3 regions of the Microbacterium sp. LWO12-1.2 genome follow, and region 2 is predicted to be linked to each of the others. Evidence: predicted binding sites of a transcription regulator. Region 2 holds the regulator's gene; each other region holds the start of a gene.
The links. The regulator HrcA, encoded in region 2, represses chaperone genes, less so after heat shock. The targets are predictions, from matches to a motif close to TTNGCACTCGNNNNNNNCGAGTGCNAA.
Positions count from the first base shown of each region.

Region 1: the regulator HrcA is predicted to act here: its motif matches at 3,318-3,344, upstream of groES (co-chaperone GroES).
Region 3: the regulator HrcA is predicted to act here: its motif matches at 3,787-3,813, upstream of groL (chaperonin GroEL).

Region 1 covers NZ_JBEGII010000001.1:297,069-302,584, reverse strand. The annotation lists gene MRBLWO12_RS01515 (ABC transporter ATP-binding protein) at 1-209, shown strand, start outside; gene MRBLWO12_RS01510 (ABC transporter substrate-binding protein) at 431-1,687, opposite strand; gene rarD (EamA family transporter RarD) at 1,833-2,768, opposite strand; gene groES (co-chaperone GroES) at 2,936-3,232, opposite strand; gene MRBLWO12_RS01495 (class I SAM-dependent methyltransferase) at 3,398-4,615, shown strand; gene MRBLWO12_RS01490 (hypothetical protein) at 4,624-5,516, opposite strand, start outside.
Region 2 covers NZ_JBEGII010000001.1:1,511,036-1,516,551, reverse strand. The annotation lists gene MRBLWO12_RS07250 (MFS transporter) at 1-142, opposite strand, end outside; gene MRBLWO12_RS07245 (PucR family transcriptional regulator) at 249-1,448, shown strand; gene hrcA (heat-inducible transcriptional repressor HrcA) at 1,522-2,553, shown strand; gene dnaJ (molecular chaperone DnaJ) at 2,595-3,713, shown strand; gene MRBLWO12_RS07230 (16S rRNA (uracil(1498)-N(3))-methyltransferase) at 3,717-4,445, shown strand; gene MRBLWO12_RS07225 (HIT domain-containing protein) at 4,491-4,841, shown strand; gene MRBLWO12_RS07220 (PhoH family protein) at 4,921-5,516, shown strand, end outside.
Region 3 covers NZ_JBEGII010000001.1:2,081,209-2,086,724, reverse strand. The annotation lists gene MRBLWO12_RS09965 (DMT family transporter) at 1-791, shown strand, start outside; gene MRBLWO12_RS09960 (nitroreductase family protein) at 796-1,344, opposite strand; gene msrB (peptide-methionine (R)-S-oxide reductase MsrB) at 1,341-1,745, opposite strand; gene MRBLWO12_RS09950 (DUF2332 domain-containing protein) at 1,817-2,809, shown strand; gene MRBLWO12_RS09945 (DUF3263 domain-containing protein) at 2,819-3,076, shown strand; gene MRBLWO12_RS09940 (LytR C-terminal domain-containing protein) at 3,147-3,725, shown strand; gene groL (chaperonin GroEL) at 3,850-5,469, shown strand.

The DNA.
Region 1 (5,516 bases), 1.2 Mb from region 2:
ACGCGTTCATCCGCGTCTCGGACATCAACAAGGCCGGCGTCACGACCATCATGGTCGAGCAGAACGCACGGCGCTGCCTGCAGATCTGCGACCGCGGCTACGTGCTCGACCAGGGCAAGGACGCCTACGAGGGCACGGGACGCGATCTGCTGAACGATCCCAAGGTCATCGGCCTGTACCTCGGCACACTGGGCACGGACGCGGCCTGAGGACGTCTTCGCCAGAGGGGCGGATGCTGCGGCATCCGCCCCTCTGGCGTTCGCTGGCGCTTCGACAGACTCAGCGACCCATCAGGGTGGAGCCGCAGGGCTGTCGGTCCCGACCACCCTCAGCCCCTGAGCTTGTCGAAGGGCCCACGGGCATGACGAAGGCCCCGGATGCAGCATCCGGGGCCTTCGTGGGGATCAGATCATGCGATCGGATCTTGTGATCAGTTGGTACGGGCGATCATGTTGTCCGCGCCGTACTTGTAGATACCGATCGTGGCACCCTGCGGGTCGCCGTTCTCGTCGAACGTGACCTCGCCGGAGTAGCCGTCGTAGTCGGCCGTACCACCGTCGTTGATGATCTTGGCGCAGTCGGTGAAGCTCGTGCACTTCTCACCTTCGCCGGAACCACCCGAGATCTCCTGCATCTTGGCCGCGATGTCCGCGCCCTCCGTGGAGCCGGCAGCAAGCGAAGCCAGGGCGACCAGCACAACGGCGTCGTACGCCTCAGCCGCGTACGTGAAGTCCTTGACCTCGGGGTTGCCCTCACCCGTCCAGTACGTCTGGAGACGATCGGTGAAGTCGTCCTCGAGCACGGGACCTGCCTTGGTTCCCTGTGCGCCCTCGAGCGAGACCGGGATCTCGTCACCGTAGTCGGACAGGTTGCCGTCGACCATGTAGAACTTGTCGGCCGAGATGCCGGCGTTCACCAGCAGCGGCGCGATGGTCTTGAACTGGTCGAACGAGACGATCGCGACGGCGTCAGGGTTCTGCGCCTTGATGGTCTCGACCTGTGCGTCGAACTGCGCGTCACCGACGTTGAACGATGCATCTGCGACGACCTCGCCGCCGGTACCTTCGAACGTGGTCTTGATGGCGTCGAACAGACCGGTGCCGTAGGCGTCGTTCTGGTAGATGATGCCGAGCGTCTTGGCGCCGTCCTCGGCGATCAGGTTGCCGAGCACCTCGCCCTGCAGCAGGTCGCTGGGCGCGGTGCGGAAGTAGAGTCCGTCATCGTCCCACGTGGTGAAGTCCGGCGACGTGTTCGACGCCGAGATCTGGAGGATCCCCGCGCTCACGTTGCCGTCGAGGATCAGCTTGGAGACACCGGATGCGGCAGCGCCGACGATCGCGGAGACGCCAGCGCCCTGGAGCTTGGTGATCGACGTCTCGTACGCCTTCGTGTCGGTGTCGCCCTCGTCTTCGGCGGTCAGCTCGATCGTGACGCCGGCCTTCGCATCGTTGACCTCCTGCACGGCCAGGCCGACGCCGGACTCCATGGGCGGTCCGAGGAACGCCAGCGAACCCGTCTGGGGCAGCAGCGAGCCGAGCTTGAGTGTGAGGTCGGCGGCCGGCTTCTCGCCACCCGTCCCCTCGTCGGAGGGTGTGCTGCTACAACCAGCGACGACGACGGCGGACGCGCTGAGCAGCGCGATCCCTGCGAAGACCTTCGCGGTACGCGAACCCTTCAATGCGTTCATTGGTGCTCCCTTGCGTAACTGAACGTGGATCGAGACCACGGTCGGGTGCTCTAACCCTAGGGCGTGAGACGCGCGCTGAGGGGTCGCAAGTATCTCGGTGCGTTAACGATCCGACACCGGGTTCCTGCCGCTCTGGACCTCGGAATCAGATGAACTCGGCCTGCGCGATCAGACGGCCGCGGCGGGTGGCGAGAACCAGGTCGACGAGGAAGACCGTGATGGCGATCCAGACGATGATGAACCCTGCCCAGCGCTCCGGCGGCATCGGTTCGTTCAGCACCGCGACCCCGATGATGAACTGCATCACCGGGGTGATGAACTGGATCATCCCGATCACGGTCAGGTTCACACGTCGCGTGCCCGCCGCGAAGAGCAGCAGCGGCACCGCAGTGGCGACGCCGGCCAGGGCGAGCAGGGTCGCGTGCCATCCACCCTGGGTTCCCATCGTCAGGCCGGCGGGGGTCTGCGCGACGATGATCAGCTGCACGATCGCGATCGGGATCAGCCAGAAGGACTCGAGCGTCAGTCCGCTGACGGCATCGACCGCGGGGCCGATCTTCTTCTTGATGAGGCCGTAGATGCCGAAGGATGCCGTCAGTGAGAGCGCGATCCACGGGAACGAGCGGTGGGCGACCACGATCACGATGACGGCGATCGCCGCGATGGCGATGGCAGCCCACTGGAGGCGGCGGATGCGCTCCTTCAGCACGAAGACTCCGAGCAGCACCGTGGTGATCGGGTTGATGAAGTAGCCGAGGCTGGTCTCGACGACGTTGTTGTTCAGCGTGCCGATGAGGAAGACCTGCCAGTTGACGTAGATCAGGAGCCCGGCCAGTGCGGTCCATCCGAGCAGCTTCGGCTGACGGATGATCGCGTGGAAGGCCGCCCATCCGCGCATCGCCGTGAGCAGCAGCAGGCAGAACACGAAGGAGAGCAGCACGCGCCAGGCGACGACCTCCCACGGCCCGGTGGGCGCGAGAAGGAGGAAGTAGAGGGGAAGGACACCCCAGAGGAGGTAGGCGGCACCGGCGAATCCGACCCCGGCCGTCTGCGTCGCGCGGTTGGTCGTATCGGGGGTCACCGCACAACCCTATGCCCGCGCTGAGCCTCTCTGGGGCGGGTGTCAGCGAGGGCGCCGAGTTTGGCAGGAAACGGATGCCGCCTGGCCGTGCGCGCTACCGGGCATCCCCGGGAACGCAGAAGGGGCCCGAGTGCCGTAGCACCCGAGCCCCTTCGAGGAACGCTGGTTCAGCGAACGACGACCGCGAGGACGTCGCGGGCCGACAGGACGAGGAACTCGTCTGCGCCGAACTTCACCTCGGTGCCGCCGTACTTGCTGTAGAGCACGCGGTCGCCCACGGCGACGTCGAGCGGAACACGGTTGCCGTTGTCGTCGATGCGACCGGGGCCGACCGCCACGACCTCACCCTCCTGGGGCTTCTCCTTGGCGGTGTCGGGGATGACCAGGCCACTGGCGGTGGTCTGCTCGGCCTCGACCTGCTTGATGACGATGCGGTCCTCGAGCGGCTTGATGGAAACCGACACGGTCTACCTCTTCTTTCTTGACGCTGACACGAAAGACTTGTTCGCACTCTCAACCCGAGAGTGCTAATCCAGTCTATGCGTTCCGCTGGCACTCATGCAATGCGAGTGCCAATCCGGGTCGTGCGGAGCACCTCCGCCGCGGCGCCGGCAGCCTAGGCTGGGCACGTGGAGATGTCCGAACTGCAGGCCCTGTTGACCCCCGACGGTCTGGAGCTGCTCGACGGCCTCGGACCGATCGACTCCACCGCCGAGGTCACCCGTGCCGTGTCGCGGCTGCGCGCCGCAGGCCACTCTCCCGATCTGGTCTCCGCGGTCGTCGGCCAAGCGCATCTGCGTGCGAAGGCATCCGCGAAGTTCGGCGCGTTCGCCGCGCGGATGCTGTTCACCCGCGCCGGGCTCGAACAGGCCACCCGTCTGCCGGTCGCGGTGCGTCACGCCCAGCGCATCCGCCGGGCCGGTATCACGAACGTCGCTGATCTCGGCTGCGGCATCGGCGGCGATGCGCTCGCCTTCGCCGGGGCGGGCCTCGACGTGCTCGCGGTCGACGCGGACGAGGTCACGGCCGCCATCGCCGCGTACAACCTCGCGCCCTTCGGTCCCGTCGAGGGCGAAGGCTCGGGAGCCGTCGTGCGGCACGGCACCGCCGAAGAGGCCGACCTGTCGACCAGCGGCGCAGTGTGGATGGACCCCGCACGCCGCACCTCCGGACACAGCGAGACCAGGCGCGTCTCCGCCGACGACTACTCCCCCTCGCTGGACTGGGCATTCGACCTCGCCTCCCGCGTCCCGACCGGCATCAAACTCGGTCCGGCGCACGACCGCGATGCCCTCCCCGGCGACGCAGAAGCACAGTGGGTGAGTGCCGACGGGAGCGTCGTGGAGCTCGTGGTCTGGACAGGAGCGCTGGCCCGCACCGGCGTCAGACGCGCGGCGCTGGTGATGCGAGGCGACCGGTCGCACGAGCTGACGGCGAGCGCAGACGCGGAGGACGAGCCGGCTCGCGAGCTGGGCGCTTTCCTGCACGAGCCCGACGGCGCCGTGATCCGCGCTCGCCTGATCGGCGACGTGGCACGGAGTCTGGATGCCGGGATGCTCGACCCGCGGATCGCCTATCTCACCTCGGACGCCGCGGTCACCAGTCCGTTCGTGCAGACGTTCCGGGTGCGCGAGACCATGGCCGCGAACCCCAAGGCGATCAGCGCGGTGCTGAAGGCTGAGGGCATCGGCACTCTGGAGATCAAGAAGCGCGGAGTCGACATCGACCCGGCGGCGTTCCGCAAGAAGCTCACGCTACGCGGGGACCGCAGTGCCACCCTGATCCTCGCCAGGATCGGCGACCAACGCCGCGCCATCCTCGCCGACCGGGTGCCGCCCGCCGCGTAGAGCCGCACTCAGCCCGTCGAGTCGGTGGTGGGCGGGACGACCTCGATCGGGTCGCCGTACTCGCCTCCGAGCTCGATCTTCGAGCCGTCGATCCACATGTCGCCGTCCGTTGTCACCGACACCGATTCGGGATCGCGGATGATCGTCAGATAGGGCGTCTGGCTCGGCGTGTACCCGACCTCCAGGCTCCAGATGGTGAGCGCATCGATCTCCTCGCCCGGCACGACCTCGTCATCCGACACGTACACGGCGATGCCATCGGAGAGTGCATCATCATTCGGGCGGCACGTCGACTGCCCCGCCGCGCCGTCGACGATGAGGCAGGTCTCCGCGCCGTCGCCGTTCCACCGATCCAGGAGCCAGACCGGCTGGTCGCGGAAGTACCCCACGATCGTGAGGTTCATGACTTCGGCACCATCCATCAGTTCCTCGGCCCTCGCGCGATCCTCGCCGGCGAACTGCTCGACGACGCCGTTGGACTGATCCCAGCGTTGGATGCTGACGAGCGGCACGCCCGCGGTCGAATACATCAGGTAGGCCAGGACGCTGGCCGCGGGGGAATCCCCCTCTCCGGGAATCATCGTCATGGCCGAGAGCCCGAAGGTGTTCGCGCCCAGGTCGTCACTGCGCTGACAGTTCTGGCCGGTCTCTGCGCCGACATCGAGCACGAGACACACGTTCTCGCCGTCGTTCCTGGTGCCGTACCAGACCAGTGCGTCGTCGTCCTGGCCGATGGCACGCACCGAGCCCTCGTCGTACCCGCCTTTCTCGTAGAGCTCCAGCTTGCGCTGCTGCTGGGCCTCGTTCAAAGGGATGTCGTCGCTCCGGTTTCCGAACAGCGCCCACCCGGCGCCGACACCGATCGCGAGGAGCACGACAGCGGCCGCGGTGAGGAGGCGCC
Region 2 (5,516 bases):
CGTGATCAGTCAGATAGATCAGCAGGAAAGAGCTGATCACCGTGCTCAGGATGATGTTGCCGAAGTTCGCGGCGAAGTAGCCGATCTTCTCGACAGCGCGCACATCGCTCTTCGTCGAGGCGGGGGCGGAAACAGTGGTCATCATCGACCTTTCAGGTACGGAGGGGACGTCTTTTCATGTTCGATCACATGTTCCATCCGCCAGTAGTGGTCTCCGTCCGGAGTTTCGGGAGACTAGTTTGTGATCTATGACAACCACCGACCTCGCGCTCGGGGGAACGAGCGTGCGCGACCTCCTGCTCGGGAACCGCGAGATCATCGATCGGATCATCGCCGCCATCGCACCCACCAACCCGGAACAGCACGGAACGGGCGACGCCTCTCACGCCGCCGACATCCGCTGGGCAGTCGAGCACAGTCTGCAGGCCGCTGCCGACTCATTGACAGGGCGACCGCACGACGACGAACTGCTGCGGGCATCTGCGGTACGACGATTCGAGGAGGGGTCGTCCTTCGCCTCCGTCGTCGCCGCCTACCACCGCGGTGTGGCGGTCATCTGGGATCGATTGCGCGCCGCCGCGGAGGAGACGGATGCTCCCGCGCTCGCCGAATGCGCCCGACTGCTGTTCCTGCACCTGGAGCGGATCACCTCCGCGCTCGCCGCAGACTTCGAACAGACCTGGACCGTGTCCCGACTGGGCGAGAGAGACGCCCGTTTCGCGATCTTCACCGCTCTCACCCAGGGAGGTGATGCCGAAGGCGAGGCGCACCGCTCGGGCCGAACCCTCGCGTCGCGATACGGCATCCTCGTCGTCCGGCTCCGTCGAACCGAGGAATCCTCGCCCGGTGACGTCGTCGCCCGACGGGAGACGCAGCGACTCCGATCGGCGATCGACTCCGTGGCCCGCGGCGAGGTGCTGGCCGTCCTCGGGGCCGCCGGTGGGACGGCCCTCGTGCCACTGCGTGAGGGAGGCGACACCGTCGGTGACCTGCGGCGCGCCCTGCACGCGGGATTCGGGTCCCACTGCACAGGCGCATGGATGGAAGCGGGGGTGTCGGAGATCGCCGACGCACTCCTCGTGGCGGAGGAACTGCTCGAGATCGCTCTCGCGATCCGTGGCGAAGGTGCGGTCCACACGCTGAGCGACCTGCTTCTGGAGTACCAGAGCGCGCGACCTGGGCCAGGAAGGGCAATGCTCGCCCGGCGGATCGACGGCGTGAGCGATGAACTCCTGCAGACGGTCGACGCGTACCTCGCATCCGGCGGCGATCGGCGTGCGGCGGCGGCGGCGCTCCACGTGCACCCGAACACCGTGGACTACCGCCTCGGACGCGTCCTGACGCTCACCGGGATGGAGGCGACGATGCCGGAAGGCGCCGCACAGCTGCGTGCCGCGCTGGTCGCGAACCGCCTCGAAGGAGCGGCGCACGAGAGACTCGACGGGTGAGACGGGCGGAATGCTCCGCGCACCGGTAGAATTGGCACTCTGAGTATCCGAGTGCCAGCGGAAGGAGAAGTCGATGGTCACAGAGCGAGGACTCCAGGTTCTCCGCGCGATCGTGCAGGACTACGTCGAGACCCATGAACCCGTCGGCAGTCGCTCGATCGTCGACAGGCATTCGTTCGGGGTGTCCGCGGCCACGATCCGCAACGACATGGCTCTTCTCGAGGACGAGGAGCTGATCACCGCTCCGCACACCTCTTCAGGCCGGGTGCCGACGGACAAGGGCTATCGCGTCTTCGTCAACCATCTCGCCCAGCTCCGACCGATGTCAGCGGCGCAGCGTTCAGCGATCGAGTCGTTCCTCGCCGAGCCCTCCGATCTCGACGATCTGATGGCGCGCACCGTGCGTGTGCTCACCCAGCTCACCGGCCAGGTGGCGCTGGCCCAGTACCCCTCCTTCGCCCGTGCGCACCTCACGCACCTCGAACTCGTCGCGTTGGCGCCCAACAGGCTCCTGATCGTTCTCGTGACCGACGCCGGCGGTGTCTCGCAGCGGATGGCCCCGCTTCCGGTCGAGGTCGACGAGGCGGACCTGGCTCTGCTGCGCGCGCGGCTGTCCGCATTGATCACCGGTCGTGCCGTGAGTGACGCCGCAGACCGCCTGCAGAACCTTCTCGCCACCGTCGACACCCCGAACGATGCGGCATTGCGCACGCTCGCCGCGATCGTGATCGACGAGCTGGGCGAGTTCCGTCAGGAGAAGCTCGTCATGGCAGGCGCGGCCACGCTCGCCCGCCGTGAGCAGGACTTCCGCGGCAGCATCCATCCGCTGCTCGAGGCGATCGAGGAGCAGGTGACCCTGTTGCGGCTGATGAGCGAGATGGTGACCGACGAGCACGGCCTCGCGGCCAGCATCGGCACGGAGAATGCGCCGTTCGGTCTCGGTGAGGCGTCGATCGTCGCGAGCAACTACGCCGCCCCCAGCGGGATGGCTCGTGTCGGTGTGATGGGACCGACGCGCATGGATTATCCGAGCAATCTCGCGGCAGCGCGGGCGGTCGCCCGTTATCTGACGCGGATGCTCGATGAGGACGAGGCGAGTCGCTGACACGCGGCTCCCAGACGACAGACACACGCAGAAAGGCGATTGTGGCGGACCACTATGAGGTTCTCGGGGTGTCCCGGGACGCTTCCATCGATGAGATCAAGAAGGCGTACCGACGCCTGGCACGGCAGCTGCACCCGGATGTGAATCCGGGGGAGGACGCCGCAGAGCAGTTCAAGCTCGTCACCCACGCGTACGACGTGCTCAGCGACGACGAGTCGCGCCGTCGCTACGACATGGGCGGCGGAGACGGTGCGGCCGGGAACTTCGGAGGGTTCGGCGGCTTCGGCGACATCTTCGAGACGTTCTTCGGAGCCGCACAGGGCGGCGGACGCGGCGGACGGCCGCGCTCGCGTCGTGAGCGCGGCCAGGATGCCCTCGTGCGCGTGACGCTCGACCTCGGCGACGTCGTGTTCGGCGCCCACCGTGACATCGACGTCGACACGGCCGTGCTGTGTGAGACCTGTCAGGGTTCGTGCTGCCAAGAGGGCACATCGCCCGTCACCTGCGACATCTGCGGCGGCTCCGGCCACGTGCAGCGCCAGGTGCGCAGTCTGCTCGGCAATGTCGTCACCTCGCAGCCCTGCGGTACATGCGAGGGCTACGGCACCACGATCCCGTACCCGTGTGGAACCTGTGGCGGCCAGGGGCGTGTCCGCTCGCGGCGCACCGTGTCGCTCGACATCCCGGCCGGCGTCGAGACCGGTCTGCGCCTGCAGCTCCCCGGTTCGGGTGAGGTCGGCAAGGCCGGCGGCCCCAACGGGGATCTGTACGTCGAGGTCACCGTGAACCCGCACGCCGCGTTCAGCCGTGACGGCGATGACCTGCTCGCGACGCTCGAGGTGTCGATGACCGACGCGATCCTCGGCACCGAGACCGCGATCCAAGGGCTGGACGGCGAGGTGGACCTCGAGATCCGCCCCGGTGTGCAGTCCGGAGACGTGCTGACGATCAAAGGGCGTGGGATCACTCCGCTCCGCGGCACCCAGCGCGGCGACCTCCGCGTGGGCGTGCAGGTCGTGACGCCGACGAAGCTCGACTCGGCGCAGCGCGCGCTGATCGAGGACTTCGCGAAGAAGGCGAAGGCCCCGGGCCCGCAGCTCGCCCAGTTCCAGCAGGGACTGTTCTCGAAGCTGCGCGACCGGTTCCGCGGACAGCACTGACTGATGGCCCTGCACTTCCTGCTCGAGTCGGCGTCGGACGCTGCCGTCGGAGACATCGTGTCGCTGACCGGCGCCGAGGCGAAGCATGCCGCGGTCGTGCGTCGGCTGCGGGTCGGAGAAGCGATCACGATCGGTGACGGTGAGGGAGTCTGGCTCTCCGGTGTCGCCGAGGGGGTGTCTCCGGCGCAGGTCGACGTGCGGATCTCGGAGCGTGCGGAGCATCCGGCCCCGACCCCGCGCATCGTGCTCGTCCAGGCTCTCGCCAAGGGCGACCGCGACGAATTGGCGGTGCAGGCGGCGTGTGAACTCGGCGTCGACGAGATCGTGCCCTGGCAAGCGAGCCGGAGCATCTCCCGCTGGGAAGGCGCCAAAGCGGTGAAGGGTCGTGAACGCTGGGCATCGATCGTGCGAGAGGCCGCGAAGCAGGCCCATCGTGCCTGGGTTCCTGAGGTCGCTGCGCCCGTCACGACAGCGCAGCTCGCGGAGAGGGCCGCGACGCAACGCGTGCTGCTGATGGATCCGACCGCGACCGGAAGGCTGTCCGAGATCGTCTCCGACGGTCGCGACCTCGTGCTGGTGGTGGGGCCGGAGGGCGGCATCGCCCCAGAGGAGTTGACCCGTCTCACGGACGCCGGAGCCGAGCGTGCGCTGCTCGGCGATACCGTGCTGCGCACCTCCACAGCGGGGCCCGCGGCGATCGCGGTGCTGTCGGTGGCGCTCGGCCGTTGGTGAGCGACGCCACGCACGCTGCACACAGCGGTCAGTAGACTTGATCCCATGACGGAACCCTCGATCTTCACGCGCATCCTGACCGGGGAGATCCCTGCCGAGATCATCGGTGAGACCGATCGGCTGTTCGCCGTGCGCGACATCGCGCCGCAGGCGCCCGTGCATCTCCTCGTGATCCCGAAGACCGCCGACTACCGCGATGTGACCGAACTCGCAGCCGGTGACGCCGGGCTCCTCGCCGAGCTCATCGCCTTCGCGAAGCAGCTGGCGGAGCAGCACACCTCCGATGGCGACTTCCGCCTGGTGTTCAACACCGGTGCGAACGCCGGACAGACCGTTTTCCACGTCCACGCCCACGTTCTGGGTGGCGGCTTGACCGAGAAGAGCGTCGGTGCCTGACAATCACGAACCGGTGGAGCGCAGCCTGAGAGGGCGCGAGCCGGAGGCCGTCGAGAAGATCTACGCGGATGGCGTGGCCATGGTGCAGCTGCTCGGACCGCAGGACCGCCTGCTGCGGATGCTCGAGAAGGAGCATCGCGACGTGCAGGTGCTGGTGCGCGGCAACGAGATCACGCTCAGCGGCGGCGTCTCGGAGGTCGCGAACGCGAAGAAGCTCGTCGACGAACTGCTGGCGATGACGAAGGCCGGACATGATCTGGCACCGAGCGACGTGACGAACTCGGCGCGGCTGCTGCGACGCGACGGCGGACCGCGTCCGAGCGAGGTGCTGGGCGAGGCGATCCTCTCGACCCGTGGCAAGGTGATCCGTCCCAAGACGCTGGGTCAGAAGGAGTACGTCGACGCGATCGAGGAGAACACGATCGTGTTCGGCATCGGTCCCGCAGGTACGGGCAAGACCTATCTCGCGATGGCGAAGGCCGTGCAGGCGCTGCAGCGCAAAGAGGTCACGCGCATCATCCTGACGCGTCCCGCCGTCGAGGCGGGGGAGCGCCTGGGCTTCCTGCCCGGCACACTGACCGACAAGATCGACCCGTATCTGCGCCCGCTCTACGACGCGCTGAACGAGATGATGGACCCCGAGATCGTGCCGCGCCTGATGGCGTCGGGGACGAT
Region 3 (5,516 bases), 570 kb from region 2:
TGCTCGCTCTCGTGGTCGTGGTCGCCGCGCTTCCTTCCGGCCGCCGAGGAGTCGGGCGGCTGTGGCGGGGCGTGCGCGCTCGCACGATCCCGCTGTGGATGCTGCTGGGTGGGGCCTGTGGCGCACTCACCGTCTCGACCCAGGGCCTCACCGCCGGGATACTGGGCGTCTCGCTCTTCACGGTCGGGGTGGTCGCGGGGCAGACGCTGCACGGGCTGGTGCTCGATCGGATCGGCTTCGGTCCGGCCGGAGTGGTCGCGGTCACGCCTGGACGTGTGCTCGGCGGGCTGCTCGCGCTCGCCGCGGTCGCCATCTCGCTCAGTGGAGACGTGCTGGCGACGGCGCCGCTGTGGATGCTGCTGCTACCGTTCGCGGCGGGAGTCGGAATCGCCTGGCAGGCCGCGACCAACGGTCGTCTCGCGCAGCGGGTGCAATCCCCGATCATCGCCACACTCATGAGCTTCATCGCCGGGACGATCGTGCTGCTGCTCGCAGCCGGGGTGAGTATCGCCCTGCGCGGTGCCCCGGACGCCCTCCCGAGTGAACCCTGGCTGTATCTCGGCGGCTTCCTCGGCTTCGCCTACATCCTGCTGGGCGCATTCATCGTCGGCCAGACCGGCGTGCTGCTGATGGGGCTCGGCTCCGTGCTGGGACAGCTCACGACCTCAGTCGTGATCGATCTGCTGTGGCCCCCGGTGTCCGGTCCCGCCCCCTGGCAGATCATCGGAATGGTGGTCGTGGCTGCGGCGTCCGTCGCCGTGGCTCTACCGCGCCGCCGTCGCAGGGACTGAACGACTACTTCTTCTTCGCCTTCGGCATCCGGCTGACGAGCTTGCGGGCATCGACGGCCTTGCGGCGTCCCGGCTTCTTGCCGGCGGGCTTGCCGCCGACGTAGAGCCAGCCGAGGAGCTCCTCGTTCTTGTCCAGCCCATGCGCCTTGGCCACGGCCTTCGCCCGCGTGTAGTGCCCTGTGCGCCAGAGCACTCCCCACCCGGCGTCATCGAGCAGCAGACTGAGCATGTGCGCGACGCCCGAGGCGACGGCCTCCTGCTCCCACCGGGGCACCTTGTCGCTCTTGCGGTAGCTGGCGACCACGGCGATCAGCAGCGGGGCCCGCAACGGCTTGGTCGACGGCGACTTGTCTCCCTGGGCCTTCGAGATCGCGGCGCCGAGGAGCTGGCGGTCGGATCCGCGCAGCTCGATCAGACGCCACGGACGCAACGACGAATGGTCGGCGACTCTTCCCGCCGCGGCGACGAGCGTCAGCAGCTCATCGTGCGAGGGTGCGGTGTCGTCGACCTTCGACCAGGACTGACGAGCGCGGACGGCGTCGAGCGCGGTCACGACGCTTCGGGGGTGAAGTTCAGCGCGATCGAGTTCATGCAGTACCGGTCGCCGGTCGGCGTGCCGAAGCCGTCGGGGAAGACATGGCCGAGGTGCGAACCGCAGTTCGCGCAGCGCACCTCGGTGCGCACCATGCCCAGGGTCGTGTCCTCGATGAGCTGCACGGCTTCGGGACGGATCGACTCGTAGAAGCTCGGCCATCCGCATCCGGAGTCGAACTTGGTGCCGCTCTGGAACAGCTCCGCCCCGCAGGCACCGCAGGTGTAGAGGCCCGCACGGCCCTCGTCGAGCAGCTCGCCGGTCCAGGCGCGCTCGGTCGCCGCCTGGCGCAGCACGGCGTATTGCTCCGCGCCGAGTTCCTCGCGCCATTCGTCTTCGGTCTTGTCCACGCTGTAGGCCATGCGTCCTCCTGGGTCTTCTCCATTCTCCCTCCTCCGACGGGCGGACGGCTGCGCCGGGCGACAATGGGCGTATGACGGATGCCGTACAGCTGCGCTACGCCCGCTTCGCCGCAGAGGAGGCCCCCGGCCGCAGCGCCCTGTACGAGGAGTGGGCGCGCGGTGTCGCCGGAGACGCTGCCGTCCAGGCGGTCCTTTCACGCATCCCGGAGAACCGCCGCCAGCCTCCGTTGGTGTTCGCCGTGACCCGCCTGCTCGGTGCGCCGCTCGGGGGATACCCGCGCTGGCGTGACTTCGTGCTCCGCCACGCGGACGACATCGTCGCCGAGTGCACGGTCCGCTCGCTCCAGACCAATGAGCCGCTGCGACTCGCGGCCCTGCTGGCGGTGCTGTCGGAGATCGACGGCCCTGTCGCGCTGCTCGAACTCGGTGCGGCGGCCGGGCTGTGTCTGTACCCCGATCGGTACTCCTATCGATTCGTCGGGGACGACGGGCGCGTAAGAGCGGCGCTCGATCCGTCGTCAGGGGAGTCTCCGGTCGTCCTGACGAGCCGGGTGACCGGGCCCCTTCCGTCGTTGCGGATGCCGGAGGTGGTCTGGCGCGCTGGTATCGACCTCGCGCCCCTGGACGTCGCGGAGGAGCGTGACCGGCGCTGGCTGCGCGGACTCGTCTGGCCGGGGGAGGCCGGACGCGAGGAACGCATCGAGGCCGCCGCGACCATCGCCGCAGCCGACCCGCCGCTCCTCATCGCCGGTGATGCGTTGGCGCAGCTGGATGCGCTCGCCGCCCGAGCGCCCCGAGACGCGACGCTCGTCGTCACCACGCCGGGGGTGCTCGTGCATATCCCGCGTGCGCATCGCCTGGCGTTGATCGAACGGATCAGCCAGATGTCCGCCCGATGGATCACGATCGATCCTCCCGGCCTGCTCGATGTCTGGACGCCTCCGATCGACCCGGCGGCCTGGCCGGGATTCGTCGTCGCGCTTGACGGGCGGGTACGTGCAGCGGCGGATCCGCTCGGGCGTTGGTGGGAGTGGCGCACCGCTTCTGCGACGCAGGAGTCCTAACCTGGAGCCATGCTCGGAGACCTCACGGAGCGCGATCGCGCTGTCCTCCATCTGGAGGCGGCCTGGCCGCGTCACAGTGGGGCGAAGGAAGAGATCATCCGTGCCCAGCTCGGGATGAGCGCCGCTCGGTACTACCAGGTGCTCGGACGCCTGGTCGAGTCAGAGGCGGCACTCGAATACGATCCCATGCTGGTGCGGCGCCTGCGCCGGCTCCGGGACTCACGTGCCTCACATCGCGCCATGCGCACGCCCGGTTTCGTGGGCTGAGAGCGCACCCGTTCCACTCATCTGCGGATGCGGATGCGGATTGCCAGGCGCGTGCCGCTAGCATCGAGGGGTGTCAAAGCCCACCCGCGATCGCTTCGATGATGTCCCTCGCACCTCCGGCCGCGTCGGGGCGCACCGCGCAGAAGCCCCCGGGATGAACGGCTGGGTGGTGCTGCTGTGGTCCTTCGTCGCCGCGCTCGTGCTGATCATCGCCGGCATCTTCGGATCGCTCGTGGTCATGGGGCGCATCGACCTGTTCCCCGAAGCGGCGCCGAGCGCCGTGCCGACGCCGGAGGAGACCGGCGTGGTCGACACGGCCTTCTCGGTGATGATCCTCAACGCGACGCCGGAGGAGGGTCTCGACGAGCAGGTGCGCACCCTCCTGATCAACGAGGGCTGGGCGGCTGACACGGTCTACGCGAGCGACAGCGACAGCACGGACTTCGCGACGACGACCGTCTACTACGTCGAGGACGACGATGAGCTCGCGGCCATCGGCCTGGCGAACCTGATCGGTGGTGCCGACGTGCAGCAGAGCGATGTCTACGCCGGCCTCAACCGCACGGACGGGGAGCAGCTCACCGTCGTGATCGGCCTTGATCGCTCCACCACGGCTCCGGCGACACCCACCGGAGATCCCGCCTCCTGACGCCCGACCGGCACCGGGCTCCGGCGGCTTGCACTCGGAGGGGTCGAGTGCCAGAATGGCGTTAGCACTCTCACACTCTGAGTGCTAAACCCAACGTCTACGTCCAGGAGGGACGAAAAAACTCATGGCAAAGATCATTGCTTTCGATGAGGAGGCCCGCCGCGGCCTCGAGCGCGGCCTCAACATCCTCGCCGACGCGGTCAAGGTGACCCTCGGCCCGCGCGGCCGCAACGTCGTTCTCGAGAAGAAGTGGGGCGCCCCCACGATCACGAACGACGGTGTCTCCATCGCCAAGGAGATCGAGCTCGACGACCCGTACGAGAAGATCGGTGCGGAGCTCGTCAAGGAGGTCGCCAAGAAGACTGACGACGTCGCCGGTGACGGCACCACGACCGCCACGGTCCTGGCTCAGGCGCTCGTCCGCGAGGGCCTGCGCAACGTCGCAGCCGGCGCTGACCCGATCTCGCTGAAGCGCGGCATCGAGAAGGCCGTCGCGGCTATCACCGAGGAGCTGCTCGCCAGCGCCAAGGAGATCGACTCCAAGGAGCAGATCGCCGCGACCGCTTCCATCTCGGCCGCTGACCCCGCGATCGGCGAGCTCATCGCCGAGGCGATCGACAAGGTCGGCAAGGAGGGTGTGGTCACCGTCGAGGAGTCCCAGACCTTCGGCACCGAGCTCGAGCTCACCGAGGGCATGCGCTTCGACAAGGGCTACCTGAACCCGTACTTCGTCACGGACCCCGACCGCCAGGAAGCCGTCTTCGAGGACGCCTACATCCTGATCGCGAACCAGAAGATCTCCAACATCAAGGACCTTCTGCCCATCGTCGACAAGGTGATCCAGGACGGCAAGGAGCTCGTCATCATCGCCGAGGACGTCGAGGGCGAAGCTCTCGCGACGCTCGTGCTCAACAAGCTCAAGGGCATCTTCAAGTCGGTCGCCGTCAAGGCTCCCGGCTTCGGCGACCGCCGCAAGGCGCAGCTGCAGGACATCGCGATCCTCACCGGTGGTCAGGTCATCACCGAAGAGGTCGGTCTCAAGCTGGAGAACGCCACGCTCGACCTGCTGGGTCGTGCCCGCAAGGTCATCGTCACCAAGGACGAGACCACGATCGTCGAGGGTGCCGGCGAGGCAGACCAGATCGACGGTCGCGTGACCCAGATCCGTCGCGAGATCGAGAACACCGACAGCGACTACGACCGCGAGAAGCTGCAGGAGCGCCTGGCCAAGCTGGCCGGTGGCGTCGCCGTCATCAAGGCGGGCGCCGCGACCGAGGTCGAGCTCAAGGAGCGCAAGCACCGCATCGAGGACGCCGTCCGCAACGCGAAGGCAGCCGTCGAGGAGGGCATCGTCCCCGGTGGTGGCGTCGCGCTGATCCAGTCGGGCACGAAGGCTCTCGACGCCCTCAACCTGACGGGTGACGAGGCGACCGGAGCGAACATCGTCCGCGTCGCTATCGAGGCTCCGCTCAAGCAGATCGCGCTGAACGCCGGTCTCGAGCCGGGTGTCGTCGCGAACAAGGTCTCCGAGCTTCCTTCGGGCCAGGGCCTGAACGCAGCCACGGGCGAGTACGTCGACATGTTCGCGGCCGGCATCATCGACCCGGCCAAGGTGACCCGGTCGGCGCTGCAGAATGCAGCTTCGATCGCGGCTCTCTTCCTCACGACCGAGGTCGTCGTCGCCGACAAGCCTGAGAAGGCTTCGGCTCCGATGGGTGACCCGTCTGGTGGCATGGACTTCTGATCCACACCACACGCTGAACAGAAACGCCCCGGCTTCGGCCGGGGCGT